4 regions of the Marinicrinis lubricantis genome follow, and region 1 is predicted to be linked to each of the others. Evidence: riboswitches for the same ligand, from Rfam matches in the RefSeq annotation. Region 1 holds a riboswitch; each other region holds the start of a gene.
What was found. A riboswitch is a leader RNA that binds a small molecule or an ion and turns the genes downstream of it on or off. The one in region 1 is predicted to bind cyclic di-GMP.
Positions count from the first base shown of each region.

Region 2: linked by a shared signal. The riboswitch ahead of ACFPXP_RS15830 (S-layer homology domain-containing protein) and the one ahead of ACFPXP_RS17010 (response regulator transcription factor) in region 1 are both predicted to bind cyclic di-GMP.
Region 3: linked by a shared signal. The riboswitch ahead of ACFPXP_RS02405 (S-layer homology domain-containing protein) and the one ahead of ACFPXP_RS17010 (response regulator transcription factor) in region 1 are both predicted to bind cyclic di-GMP.
Region 4: linked by a shared signal. The riboswitch ahead of ACFPXP_RS14275 (putative bifunctional diguanylate cyclase/phosphodiesterase) and the one ahead of ACFPXP_RS17010 (response regulator transcription factor) in region 1 are both predicted to bind cyclic di-GMP.

Region 1 covers NZ_JBHSQV010000176.1:7,515-11,092, forward strand. The annotation lists gene ACFPXP_RS17000 (class I SAM-dependent methyltransferase) at 1-195, shown strand, start outside; gene ACFPXP_RS17005 (urease accessory protein UreH domain-containing protein) at 379-1,122, shown strand; cyclic di-GMP riboswitch class I at 1,318-1,403, shown strand; gene ACFPXP_RS17010 (response regulator transcription factor) at 1,495-2,208, shown strand; gene ACFPXP_RS17015 (hypothetical protein) at 2,541-3,002, shown strand; gene ACFPXP_RS17020 (helix-turn-helix domain-containing protein) at 3,231-3,563, shown strand.
Region 2 covers NZ_JBHSQV010000172.1:33,213-36,790, forward strand. The annotation lists gene ACFPXP_RS15810 (5'-nucleotidase C-terminal domain-containing protein) at 1-119, opposite strand, end outside; gene ACFPXP_RS15815 (hypothetical protein) at 346-702, shown strand; gene ACFPXP_RS15820 (spore coat protein) at 759-1,118, opposite strand; gene ACFPXP_RS15825 (hypothetical protein) at 1,131-1,415, opposite strand; cyclic di-GMP riboswitch class I at 1,646-1,731, shown strand; gene ACFPXP_RS15830 (S-layer homology domain-containing protein) at 1,761-3,302, shown strand; gene ACFPXP_RS15835 (cache domain-containing sensor histidine kinase) at 3,562-3,578, shown strand, end outside.
Region 3 covers NZ_JBHSQV010000013.1:3,640-7,217, forward strand. The annotation lists gene ACFPXP_RS02400 (DUF6531 domain-containing protein) at 1-453, opposite strand, end outside; gene ACFPXP_RS02405 (S-layer homology domain-containing protein) at 446-2,476, opposite strand; cyclic di-GMP riboswitch class I at 2,522-2,615, opposite strand; gene ACFPXP_RS02410 (glutathione peroxidase) at 2,842-3,321, opposite strand; gene msrA (peptide-methionine (S)-S-oxide reductase MsrA) at 3,348-3,578, opposite strand, start outside.
Region 4 covers NZ_JBHSQV010000166.1:12,593-16,170, reverse strand. The annotation lists gene ACFPXP_RS14280 (HesB/YadR/YfhF family protein) at 259-555, shown strand; gene ACFPXP_RS14275 (putative bifunctional diguanylate cyclase/phosphodiesterase) at 582-2,057, opposite strand; cyclic di-GMP riboswitch class I at 2,257-2,341, opposite strand; gene ACFPXP_RS14270 (cold-inducible protein YdjO-related protein) at 2,663-2,887, shown strand; gene ACFPXP_RS14265 (hypothetical protein) at 3,077-3,292, shown strand; gene ACFPXP_RS14260 (GNAT family N-acetyltransferase) at 3,294-3,578, opposite strand, start outside.

The sequences.
Region 1 (3,578 bases):
GAACACGTAAGGTTAAATCATCTGGTCCTTGGTAAAATACAAGACTGGTTAACGCCCGTTTGGAAACGATTATGTGTTGGTTGTCATTTAAACCGCAATACACTTGAAACCGTTGAACAAGCAGGTTTCAGAGTGGTGCAAACGACGTCGATGTGTAGGGAACTGTTCCTAGTAATTGAAGCAAGAATAAAATAAATTGGAAATGTGAGACTGCGGTGAACGATAAAGCGGCAGTTATTCTGGAAATAAAATAGACAGCTTTTATGTCCGCTAAACACTACGTTATGTAGTTTATAATAGATGCTTGTCAAGGTTCGATGTGTGATGAAAGCATAACTGCCAAATCTATTTAACGGATTTTTGGGGGGTGAATAGTTAATGTACTCCTTTTTTAGTAAAATTAGCGCCTTCCTTAGCGAACCATTCGTTAACGCGGCGAACACTGATATCGCCTTTCTTGCGGCGCTGTTTCTCGGTTTTGTTGGTTCGGTTGCTCCTTGTCAAATGTCAGCGAACGTTGCGGCTATTACTTACTTTGGGCAGCGTCAAGCGCAAGCAAGGTTGTCGTGGCCCGAAACGTTCATGTATTTATTAGGGAAGATGATTGTATTCAGTATTTTCGGTGCTTTGTTTTGGTTTTTCGGTCAAAAGATATCCACTGACATGATCCCTTTATATTCTTTTGCAAGAAAGCTGCTTGGGCCGTTATTGATTTTAATCGGATTGTTTTTGCTTGGCTGGATTCGGCTTCCTTTTCAACTTGGGGCTCGAGTGGCAGGATTTTTTGAAAAATTGGCCGATCGAACCGGAGGAAGGAGCGGAGCCTTTTTAATGGGGATTGCATTTTCGCTAGGATTTTGTCCAACAATGTTTGTTTTGTTCTTCGGTTCGCTTATGCCTTTGGCATTGCAATCAACATATGGCGTAGTGTTGCCATCTGTTTTTGCAATCGGTACCGCGATGCCGTTTTTACTAATTGCCGGGCTTGCTGTAGGTTTCGGGTTAGATCGAGTTATTGTTAAGCGTGCCAAAAGGTGGGGGTTGTGGATACAAAAACTCGCGGGTATGTTATTTATAGTGCTGGGCATAAGCGATACCTTGACATATTGGACTTTGTTCTAGCACATGGGATTGTAGATGTACTAAAAGTGCATAATAGAATTTAGAAAAATCGAATGGACCCATTATGGCAGATATTTATCGCGCACCAATTCCTCATGTTCCTATGGTTTACTCTATATCGTTTTTATTAACACTAAGCAACACACGGGACTTAGGAATGTGCTCGAACTAATACTATGATTTGTGTAAAAATAATAGGAAAAATGGCAAACCAGATCGAAAGACTGGGACGCAAAGCCACGGGTCTTCTGCACTTTTGCAATGATCGCCGGGTTACCCTCTCATTGTGCATCAATGATTCGATCAGACACTACCTTTTGAGGGTACGTGTCTTTTTGTTGTGATTCTAGAATGAATATGAGGTGATGATTGATGGAGGAGCGTGCAAGTTATGTCATAGAAGTTGAAGAAGTCTTGCGCTGGAAGGCAGGCAGGATACAAGTATTACTGGTGGACAGTGACCCCGTCTGGCAACAACGGATGGCGGCGTTGATCGATGCTGAGCCAGATATGAATATATCTCATATTGCAACAAACAAAGAATCGGCCATTCGAGCCAGTACGCAATTGGATTTAGATGTGATTATTCTTGACCTTGCGTTACATTCATCAAAACAGGATGGACTGGATACGATTGCCGAAGTGATGAAGATCAAACCGCTGCCAATCGTTATCTTGACTTCGCTCTATGAGCCTGAGATCATTGTGGACTCAATGCTGGTCGGTGCTATCAATTATATTACCAAGAACAATTATGTGGATGTCGCGAGTGCCGTCAGGGAAGCCTATCAGGGTCAATCCTCACTTCATGCCGATGTTGCATCCATCATCCGTAATGAAATTGGGCTTGTCAAGCGAAAGGAGTTGCATCGAATGTTGACTCCTACTGAAAAAGAAATCTTGCAGTTGATCGGTTGGGGCTATACACAGTCGGTAATCAGAGAGTTGCTCGGTATCACGTCTAACACAATGAAGACGCATGTTCGTAACATCATTCGCAAATTCAACGCCTGTTCCATTCGCGAAGCAGCGGAAATAGCAAAACGAAGAGGTTTGTACGATCGGCAAGATCACATAACCTGTTAGCGATTCGTCTCCGGTTCGAGCCGTTTCGTGATCGTTCGACAACCATTGATCTGCTGGTGTGATGGGAAAATCACACTCCTCTTTTGATTGGATTATAGGTAAAATGGTGGGTATAGACGGATAAATATAGGAGAATTTTACCGGGTATGCAGGAGGTGGAAATTAAAAAAACTGGAATTGAGAAAAAAGGCATCTTTACAGCATCTCCAACATTACTAGGGGAAGGATGATGACGATGGAAACGGAGCGTGAACAATGTAAAACCATGACGATTAACAGGCAGACTGGGGGAAGAACGTACATTCAGTATGCCCCGCAAGGAGGGACTTGTGATGAAACTGACTACGCACTTCGTCCCCTATGAGAAAGTAGAATTATGGCTGAAATCCTACAAGGACTGGAAGGCGAGACTAGAGTACGTTCAGTCTGAACTATCCTACATCCCCGCATTGACGCGTACGCTGCAAATGGTTGCGGCTCACAGCAGCGGTAGAAAACAGGAAACGGTATTGCGCACGGTTATAAGACGCATCGAAATCACCGAACATGAAATCCCGTTGCTACTATCCAGAATCGGTTTAATCGACTACGCTTTCTCGGCTCTCACCCCGGAAGAAAGCTTGTTCATTCGGTTGCGATATATGGATAAACTGGCGCTTTCAGACGCCATGAGCCGCCTGGCACTTTCCCGCCGCGCATATTTCTACCTTCGAAAACGGACTTTGCACAAAATCTATATGAAAGTCAAAGATCGAGCGGTATTGTTGGATTTGGATTCGTCTCACGAAGACTGACCGATTTCAGAAGATGCACATGCGCATATTCTTTTTTTGCCTATTTTTCATTTTAATCCGTTTTTATTCGGTCTGTCCAATCCCGTTAAATACGATTAATGTCTTTACAACTGATTCGATGTGGTTGAAATAATTGTAACACACATTATGTATTCTGTGAATTGCGAATTCATCGAGTGTTCATTTGACTTTCCCCGCCTTATATGCTGAATGAATAAGGTGGTGGAAATGTTGATTTCAATTCGGAAATTATTTGGTCAGCGCATTCGCACATTGCGGGAACAATACGGATGGACGCAGGAGCAGCTCGCTGAGCGGGCGGATCTACATCCTAATTATATTGGACAAATTGAACGCGGGCTAAAAAATGTTTCGTTAGATAATATTCATAAGCTAGCTATTGGTTTGCGCATGAATTTATCCCAGTTATTCACTTTTGATAATCATGAGCTTCCAGCTCCGTCATCCCGGATCACCCAAATGCTTCAACACTGTTCCGAAGAAGATTTGGAGTTTCTCATGCAGCACATCGAACATCTGTTGAAGTGGAGACAAAAGTAGGCGGCTTTCTCAAAA
Region 2 (3,578 bases), on a different contig from region 1:
TGCGTGTAGGCGGATGCTTCAATGTCGCTGAAGCCGCTGCTTGCTTGCACGGTCCTACCGCCAGTAAGCAGTGAGCATGTGAGAAGCAATGTTGCAGCGGATGTTGCGAGTTTGTTCATGGTTTCGTCTCTCCCTATCTAGTAAGTGTCCAGATCAGCATACGATGCAATTGTCAACGGACGATTACGATCATATAAAGATTGCGTTAAGGGCTGGTAGATTTAACCAGATATTTTATATCTAAATGATTTCTGCACCTCTGCCGATATACGATTTGCGGGATGGCATTGTATAACGCCTCTCGCAGCTCACAACTAGATTGCGTACAGAAGGGAAAGTGGAACTATGGCCAAAGGCTCGTTTCGGATTGAACTAAATATGGTGGACCGTGTGATGGAGATGCAGATCGGGGGAACGTTTACGGCGGAGGATTACGCCCGCTTTATTGCCGAATATGAGAAAAAGACGGCATCTCTGGATGGTCCATCGTATACGCTAAGGGTGGATTGTAAAGCGATGGATTTGCTTTCCGCACAAGAGGTGGAGAGCTTGAAGGGATCGTTCGAGAAATATAAGCAAACCGGATTTCGTGAGGTTGTGTTCATCATAACCGAGGCGCAGCTCTTTATGAAGATGCAGCTGAAGCGTGTCGCTCGAAGCGCCGGATTAGACAATGTCGAAGTCGTTACCGAAGGGGCTTAAATAAGCGAAAACCCGACCGATTGAGGTCGGGTTTTCGCTTATTCACTGCCTCGCCGCTACTGCAGTGTTCCGTTTTGTGAATAAGGGAATTGACTGGAGTAACCCGAGAATTGCTGATAAGCCTGATCCAGCTTATTCTGATCCTCGGCTTCGAGCTTGTAATGTCCTTTGCGGAACATGAGCTGGTACATGTCATATTGACATTGGTGCGTCTCATTCAAGACTGTCATAATGTCCTGATGCAAACTCGGATGGCTGGCTTCTCTCGCTGAAATATTGAAGCTGTCCGTCAAATATTTTTCCAATGCCAATATATCATTGACGCGGTCACGGTCATTCATTTCCGGTCCTTTTACTTTCGGTTCATAGGGCGGCTTCGGATTTTTGATCGTTTGTGAGCTTTGATTGGAATTCACCGTGGTCCCTCCTTATTGCTGCATTTGATGCATTTTCTGCATTTCTGCTGTATTGTTGTTTTGCAAATGCTTCAGCAGCAGCTGATAGTGCCGCTCGTGCATTTGGCCCGCCTGATCAATCGCCTGCTTAATCTCAGGGTCTGAGCATTCATTGGCGAAGTGCCTGCATTTTTTCATCGCGATCAGTTCCCACGACAATTGATCTTTTAAATAAAGGCAGTCTTTGGTTGTGATGACTTGCGGCGGTGTGGGGATGATCGCCTGCTGTTGCTGCTGCTGTGTTTGGCTTTGAGGCATGACAAGGATGCTCCTTTCCAATTTAGGTTTGACAAGGTTAGTTTGTCATCCGGGCGATGGTTATATCCAAATCGAGTTAACGAGATCCAGAAGCATGACAATTATGTCTAAAATCATCGAAATTGATCATTTTTTGTATTGTCAATGAGGATATCATTGGTATAATAAGAACATCGAACCAAGTCAACAACTCACGACTCAGGCTCACGAGGGCCTTGTACGAACCAAACGAATCCAATCGGCAAAATCATCGAAAGGTGATGACGCAAAGCTACAGGGGCTAAGGTACCTAATACCATGCCAGCCAGCTGCACCAAGACGAACATCTCTACTAGGGGCTAGTCTATGCGCAGAGGCATGGGCGAGCCTTTTTTGCTTGTCATTGCGTATGAAGCTGGGAGTGAGATGCTGTCCGGAGAGTATTTAGGAGAAGTGAATGAAACAAAAGGCAAATATGAATTAAAGGGGACACGATTCATGAGAAAAATTCGTTGGATGCCATTATGGATGTCTTTCATTATTGTATTGGGCTTGGCAGCACAAGGGTATGCGGCAGCATCGGAGGATTCTGAGAAGAACGCTGAAAACCGCGAACAGCTGGATATGGAGTTTACGGATACGGATGAAGCCCAATGGGCGGCGGAAGCGATTGGTATTCTGAAATTTAAAAATGTATTGTCCGGATACGATGACGGAAGCTTTCGGCCAAACAAGCCCGTGACTCGAGCAGAAGCTGTTGTAGCCGCAGTCAGGCTCATGGGATTAGAGGAAGAAGCGAAGGCGAAGCCTGCCGATCTTCAGCTGTACTTTAAGGATGCGAACGTGATACAGAAGCAGTTCAAATGGGCAAAGGGGTATATCGCGGTTGCTTTAGAGCAAGGATTGTTCGATACTTCGATGGACAAGCTGAATCCGAATCAACCGGCCAGCAGAGTGTGGATTGCAAGTCTATTAGTAAAAGCGCTCGGTCTTGAAGAAGAGGCGCTGGCACAGATGAACGTATTGCCGGATTTCAAAGATGCCGACGCGATTGCAGCCGGTGCGATTGGATATGTGAACGTGGCGGTGGAGGAAGGGATCGTCAGCGGATACCCGGACGACACGTTTAAACCGAATAAGAATGTCACCCGTGCGGAGCTCGCTTCACTTCTCGTTCGGACAGGCGAAGGGCTGCTGGAGCAATCCGGCGCGGGTGTTGTCACTGGCGAAATCATGGACATTCAGTTTGATGATAAATCGGTAACGGAAGATGTGTATACGAGTGTCACAGCGGATGTGTACGCCACGGCAACAGGTTCAATCACGGTTGTCACGTTGGGCGGAGAATCTCAGACCTATAAGATTTCACCGAATTTAGCGGTGCCCTATCAAGACACGTTTATTCCTGCATCGCAGCTCGCCGTTTCCGATACGGTATCCTTGACGGTTCAAGACGGAGTGGTCATCGAAGCGAGCTTCATTGAACAGGAAAGCGCACACGAGCAGCCCGCAGGAATCTATGAATTTAAATTAAAGATCGAATATGATAAGAAGCAGTCGATCGAGATGAAATATGAAAACGATAGAGAACATATCAAAGCGGAGATTGAAAAGAAGACAGACGGAAAAAAAGAAAAGGTGAAGGGTGAAGAAGCGATCCAGCAGCTGGAAAGCTTGTTGGAGTCAGCAGCCCTGACGCCGGAATTGACGAATCCGGAAATACTGGAGCAAGTACTCAAAGCCTTGAATATGCAGCAGCCTGTGAACGGCAAGCTTGAAGTGGAGATTAAATTTGCTAACGGCCAGAAGGTTGAAATCGAGCTCGAGTCGGAAGATGACGAGCAGAACGGGGACGAAGAGGACAAGGCGGGCGAGGGGCGCGGCAATGAACGCGGCAAAGGCAAATAGGCGTAATCATTGGGCTGTTTCGCGGCTTGAAGAAATGAACGCAGAAACTCTTGGACATTTGAGTTGTCCAAGGGTTTTTTTACATGTGAAGCGGGGAGAATGAAATGAGTGTTTCAGGTTGGACAGACCCGGTCAAGCCGTGCGACAATAGACCTGTTCTGAAGAAGGCCTCCGACTGAATGATAACAGACATCATTCCCTCTCGTATCCTATTCGTGGACTGGATGAAGAAAAAGATAAGAATGAGTGATGCGATCGTATGGGCAAATGGAAGAA
Region 3 (3,578 bases), on a different contig from region 1:
CGCCGGAGCAGGCGGATTCGGATTAAATACCTCCACATCGACATCGCCGCCATGGGCCGCGAACTGAACCGGGGTTACCTTAATGTTGTATTGCCCGTCCAACGCAGGCTGCCCTTGAATTGTACCATCCCATGTGTACGTCTGTTCGCTGCCTGTCGCATAAGGAGCGCTGTCTAACGTTTCCAGCATTGTACCGTTCTGGTGCAATGTAATGGCGGTATCATGCGCTTCATATTCACCGTAGTCCAGATACTGAAAGCTTACATCGGCAAGCCCGCCGTAAATCGAACTGAATCGATGCGGTTCTATCGAGATGGCGGTATCCGCATAGGCTTCCTCTATATCCAGCCCTGGTATCATGGGCAGCCCAGTAATGAATATGATCGCTGCAAGGCTTAGTATCCATGCTCGGCGTATTCGTTTTTTCCAGCTTCGCCTCGGCTTCTTACTCATTCACAAGTTCTCCTCTCTCCATCAATACCTTATACATCACGACCGCCGCTTCCGCGCGTGTGGAAATATCCTTTGGCGCGATAAGGCCGTTGCTTCCCATAATCAATTGATGCTTCACTGCCAGTGCGGCAGCCTGCTTCGCCCATCCGCTGATTTGCTTTGCATCATTGAATTGGAGCAGCTGATTCATTTCCTGATCGGTCATCTGTGCTTCATTCTCATAACCTAGCGCCTGAATGAGCATGACCATCATTTCCTCACGAGTGATTGCCCGGTTCGGCAGGAATTTACCGTCCACTCCGTTCACCCATCCGGCTTCAACCGCAGCGGCGACCCATGGATTGGACCAATGCGAGCTCATATCGGCAAAGTGTGCATTCGCCTTTGCTTCCATATTGACCGTCATCCCCGTTGCATCCGCCAGCATTTTCGTAAATTCAGCCCTTGTCAGCGTTTGATTCGGCCCGAACTTGTCTTCGCCCACACCGCTCACTTTCCATCTGGCAGCCAGTGTTTCAATATAGCTCTGTCCCCAGTGCCCCTTCACATCTTGAAACGAAGGTTCATACATAAATAAACCGTAGGTTCCGGATTGCATCACATCTGCCTGCACCGTCCGGCTGTCTTCATCTGCACTACCTCCGATATATTCCAATGAAGCATCGGGCTGCTCGTCAGCGCGATAAATGCCCAGCTTGTTCACATACGCAGCAGTCAAGTCCGTATTGGCGTATGACATATGAAGCTGAAGCGGCAGCTTTGCCTCCCCGCCTATCTCCATCGTCCACAAACTTGTTACCGGCGTCATCGCATCTTCTGCTTCCGCATTAGATTTCGGTTTCAAGGTCACTTTCGTCCGCTCCGCAAAAGCCTGTGCCGGAACAACCACTTTCACGGTGCCGTCCGTGGATTCGAGTACTCCGCCCTGTGCATCAAACCACCCAGAACTCTCCTCAGATGGCGTAAAGGTCGCATCCGGAATTTCCATCCGGCGAATCGAGGTATATACCAATAGGTTAGCGGCACTTCTTGTAACCAGTTGATCTCCTGTAAACCCAATCACATCCGGGCGCTCTGTACCAAAAGTCATCTGATACGACTCATGCTCTTCCAAATTCGCCCCGAACAACTGCGGTGAACCGCCTACGTCTTCAAGCCAGGCTGCGTTCTTGTCTCCGATATATAAATTCAAATATTCTCGCTCTTTCTTGACTGGCTGAGTCAAATCGATAGGAACCGCACTCGGGTCGTCCGATTCGATGGACACATACTTGTATAGATCCGTCGCGTTGTCTCTTTGTTTCCATACGGCTCTTTCCCCATTAAATTGAAATAGGCGGATGTATTCGCTTCCTGAGATTTGAACCGCCGTTTCGGTTTGACCCGAAGCGATATCATAGATTTTAAGCTCCTGCTTGGAAGGCGCGTTGAACATCACTTTTCCATCTTTGACGATCGGACTGTAGCCTTCACCAATGACACTAGCTTCGTTCGTTTGCAGGTTGTATAGCGTAATTTGCAATCTGGCATCGAACCATACGGCATAATTTCCGTCTGCAGTAACGACACGATTCTCGGCTGCTCCGCTGCTCAGCTTCTTCTCGATACCCGCGGTCAAATTATAGCTGTATACATCCCAGTTAAAGTTCGTTTGACCCGCATATTCACGTTTGTCCATCCAGATGATGACTATGTCGCCATTGCTCAATTCCGTCATAACCGGCATTTTGGCCGGCTGTCCGTGATCCGTAATTTGCAGTTCCTGTCCCGTCTGCAAGTTCCGGTAGAAGATTTGTGTATTCCAGCTCGGGTCAAACCCGTGCCATACGGCGTGATGCTTATATGTATAGAGGCTTTTACCATCAAGCTCGACCTTCGACGTATCTCTTGAGAAGACATACTTCACCGCACCTTCCATATGGATAGGCGGCATCACGCTCCAAGCCATGATGATGGTCATGATCAAACTAAGCAGCATCCCTGTCTTTCTATGATTCTTTCTTCTTCCAAATCTCATGTTCATACTTGTTCCCCCTTATTTTTAGACAAAAAAAGACCAAGACGAAGTTTGAGCGGCCCGGCTGCCATCCCTTAACATCGGTTAAGGCTTAGACCCGTGGCTTTGCGTCTCCGACTTTCGTACGGATTTGCCGTGGTTCATTTCGCTTGGTATTCTTTCGTGATGTCTATTGGACTAGGATGATATTACCAATAAATCTCCCAAAATGATACACTATCCCCTAATTTGTGACAACCCTGTGTAACTTTATGGTGAATACACGAGATTTTCAGGTTATGGAGATGCCAACATGGGACATTCGGACTAAAACAAAAAGACCAGCCCTCACCAAGGCTGATCTTCATAGATTCATAGATTTTGCTTGTGATTTACCTGCCCAGCAGCGCCTCAATATCCTTCCGAATCTTATTCGGAGTCGTGGTTGGGGCGTATCGTTTCACAGGTTTGCCGCTGCGGTCGACGAGAAATTTCGTGAAGTTCCATTTAATACTCTCGCCCAGCAAGCCCGACTCTTCCTTCTTCAAATACTGATATAACGGATGCGTGCCAGGGCCGTTCACTTCGATTTTGCTGAACATCGGAAAACGGGTGCCGAACTGCAGCTGACAGGTCTGTTCGATTTCCGCATCAGATCCAGGCTCCTGCTCCTTGAATTGATTGCACGGAAACCCCAGCACGGCAAACCCCTGCTCTTGATAATCCTCATGCAGCGACTGCAGCTCCTTCAGCTGCGGCGCAAATCCGCACTTCGTCGCGGTATTGACGATGAGGAGCACCTTCCCTTCATAATCCCGCAGTGATATATTCTCCCCGCTAATCGTCGTCACTTCAAATTCATAAACGCTCATGGATTCCGCACCTCTTCCACCTGATTTCACTTTTCCCAATGCTTTCGAATAAATTCATCTCTTCCTGACTGTTCACGGTCTTCCTTGTAATGCTTCGGATGCTTCCTATGATAATCCTGATGATATTCTTCTGCCGGATAAAAAGTACTTGCAGGCACGATTTCCGTGACAATCGGCTTATTAAACTGCCCGCCGGCTTCAAGCGCTTGCTTCGAGCGTTCCGCTAACATACGCTGCTCCTCATGGTGGTAAAAAAT
Region 4 (3,578 bases), on a different contig from region 1:
ATATATGGTATTGTTTGTCATGCATTCGTTTCACATGCAGCATTTTTGTCTTCTACAGCTGCGATGTGCCCAAAAGCATACCTGTGAACTGTGCTGTAAAAATGTTGATATTATATTAAATTCAATAGTAAGCGCTTTCTTTCCTGCTTTTTTGAACAAATTTTCAGAATTTTCTATTAATTAAGCCCAATTTCTTGCTTTCTCTTTATTGTTTTGCCATAATAAAGCTACTTCTTGTAGGGAAAGGTCGATGCAGAAATGAAAATTGATGTAGATTCCCAAGCCGCTCAGCACTTTATTCAAGAGATGGATCTGAAGCCGGGAAGCTATGTCCGTTTCTTCACCAAATACGGCGGACACAGCACCATTCAGACAAGCTACTCCCTCGGCATTTCATTTGATGAGCCTTCAAGAGCCGCTGCCAAGACGGAGGTTGCAGGAATTACGTTTTACGTGGAGCAAACCGATCTTTGGTACTTTGACGGTCATGATTTGAAGGTGCGTTTCAACGAAAAGTCGCAGGAAATCGAATACGAATATCCTGCAAGCGAATGAAAAAAACGCCTACGAGGATGCTTTCCTCACGGCGCTTTTTTTCTGATCATTTCGAATTGTACTCTCTTGGCAAGCTCCATTGGGGGCAAAGGCTTGCTGTATACGTACCCCTGGATATACTCACATCCGTTTTGCATTAAAAATTGTACCTCGTCCTGCTTTTCAACGCCTTCGGCGATCACCATCATATCCAAATGCTTCGTTAAGTCAATAATCGTTTTCAAAATACCCGCTTTTTGTTCATCATTCAATATATTTTGCACAAAGCTTCTATCGATCTTCAGTTTATCTACCGGAAGCTTGTGCAGTGCATTCAGTGAGCTGTAACCCGTACCAAAATCGTCCATACTGATACTAAAACCGGATTCCTTCAAGCTACGGATAGCTTCTGCCGCATGATCCATATCAATTGCGACGCTTTCAGTAATTTCAAACTCGAGAGCGCAAGGATTTAACTGCTCCTGGTGAATGATTTCGAGTACCCTCTTCGGAAAATTCGTATGAAGCAGCTGCTTCAATGACAAATTAATGGCGATTTTAGGCACTTCCAGTCCATGCTCCTGCCATTCTTTAATTTGCTCGCAAACTTTCCTTATCGTCCACTCGCCAAGCGGCACGATCAACCCGCTTTCTTCTGCAAGGGGGATAAATTCCCCGGGAGATATCCATCCCTTATCCGGATGCTTCCAACGAAGCAAAGCTTCTAGTCCAATCATACTAGAGGTTGCAGAATGATATTGCGGCTGATAATGCACCTCGAAATGTTCATTCTGAAGCGCGGACTGCATTTCATTCTCGAGCAGCAGCTGTTCTCTGTACGATTTAATCTCGGGCGAGAAGAACTGCAGCTCCTTGCCGTCCCTTTTTGCGATCTGAAGCGCATAATTTGCCTGTTGATGCAGCTCTTCTAAGCTGCAATGACTCTTCGACAAGGATGCGCCGATTCGAATATGAGCATAAATTTCATAATGCCCGATCAACAACGGCTTCTGAAATTGGTCAATCAACATATTACATAATTGCTGAAGATCCTGCAGCCCGATTTCCTTTTCGATTAGTATGGCAAATTCATCGGCATAAATTTTAAAGAGCTTCATCCCCATACTGATTTGGCCCTTCATCCTTTGCGCAGTCTCACGGAGCAGCTGATCTGCTGTTTCCTCTCCAAAAGCATCATTCATTTGCTTGAATCGATCAATATTTATAAGGAGCAGTGTGACCTTTCGACCATCAACGAATTTACTTTTCCAGTTGGCTTTAAACAACTGCCGATTCGGCAGGCCCGTATTCTCATCCATATACCTTCTTAGCATCGATTTACGTATAAGTATGTACATCAATATGGCTGTCGCCGTAATAAAAACCCAACCTTTGATGGATTGCAGCCGATGTACACTGTCATGCGTGATGCCGAACCACTCCAGCGCATAGTCGGAAAACGCAATATACATGACACCAAATAAGCCGTAAATCACTGCTGCTTTCATAGCAAATTCCTTCATGTACACATTCGACCATCCTTGAACTGCAAAATTCTCAAACTTGGCGCATGCATCCAGTTATGAAACAAGTCCTAAAATCCACCTCCGACTTCATGAATGATATAGATCCAATTTTCCTGATCACCCCGCACTTCCCTAGGCAATACAAAGCACCGATAAAAAAAACCGCCCTTCTAGTAGGCGGCAATAACCCCAACCTCTAGGCGACCCGGCTGCCATTGCTTTTTGCTTTAGGCCCGTGGCTTTGCGTCCCTGTCTTTCGACTAGGTTTGCCTTTTCTGAAGTTTTCTATATGACTTCATCAGTTCTATAGTACTATATTTTTGTAGAAAAAACAGATATTTTGTAAAAAAACAAAGGATAATTTTCCATACGCCTTCGATGCCCGGCCTCATCGCAAAAAAGCAGGAAGTTATGAACTCCCTGCCTCGGATTAACTTGAATTGAAAGTTATTCAGCGTCCTTGCTTAACCAATCCAACTCCAGCTGCGACGGAGCAATCAGCTCGCTGAAATAATACCAACGCGGGTTATGAAGCATTTGTCAACACACGGCAGTCATGAAGCCTTCCATGTGAGGGATATTAAGAGCGGAGGTGAGCATGAATGGATACAGAAACCTCTCCAAAGCCGGAAGTTGCCCCTGTCCCCATCTGGAGATGCCGAAATAACGAATGCAAGGCATGGATGCGTAAAGAAATGTCAGATGACGATTCTCCAGGCTGCCCGCTGTGCGGCGGTCCAATGCTCCGCGGAATTCGTCATTTGCCGAAGTTAGATAAAAAGCCCATTCGCAAAAAGAAAAGCGAGCAGCCTGCGTGGACATCATAATTTCGTGACAATGGAAAATAAGATACTATTTTTGATTTTTGTGTTAGATATGTGATGCAGGTGAACTAGGCAGTCAGCTTTACTGACTGCCATCTTTTCGTTCCCCGCTATCTTGGATGGAGGAATCGCCTTCCTTTTGTTACAATGTTGATACAACCCAATGATTTATAATAGAGGGGGAATCGGTCCATGGCACGCAATCAAAAGCTCGTCACCGATGCCGATTTGGATGAAGCGATGGAAAGAGAAGCGAGAATTCGTGTGTTCCAAGACGACCACATGGTTGGTACTGGGGGCACGATCGTTCGTTACACGGAAGACATGGTCGTCATCCAAAATAGTGTAAGTGATGTGACTTATTACCGCAGAGATGAATGTGAATTTTTCGAGATGAGAAAAAGTTGAATTATTTCAGCATGCCCCGGTAAATGCCTGGAGATGATTCCGGAATTTCAATGGCACCCACGGTCTTACTGTAAAATTGAACGGGACCGGCCCCTCCGATAATGCCATATCCGTATCCTTCTTCTCGCATAGCATGCAGGGCCGCGATCAGCAGCGCCTTGCCTGCCCCTATACCCCTTTCTGCTGGATCGACTCCCGTCGGACCGAAGAATGCTTTGGCCGTTGCGTCATAACAGGCGAAGCCGATCAGCTTTTCCGAAGACTTGCCGTCAATCGTGATCGTCTT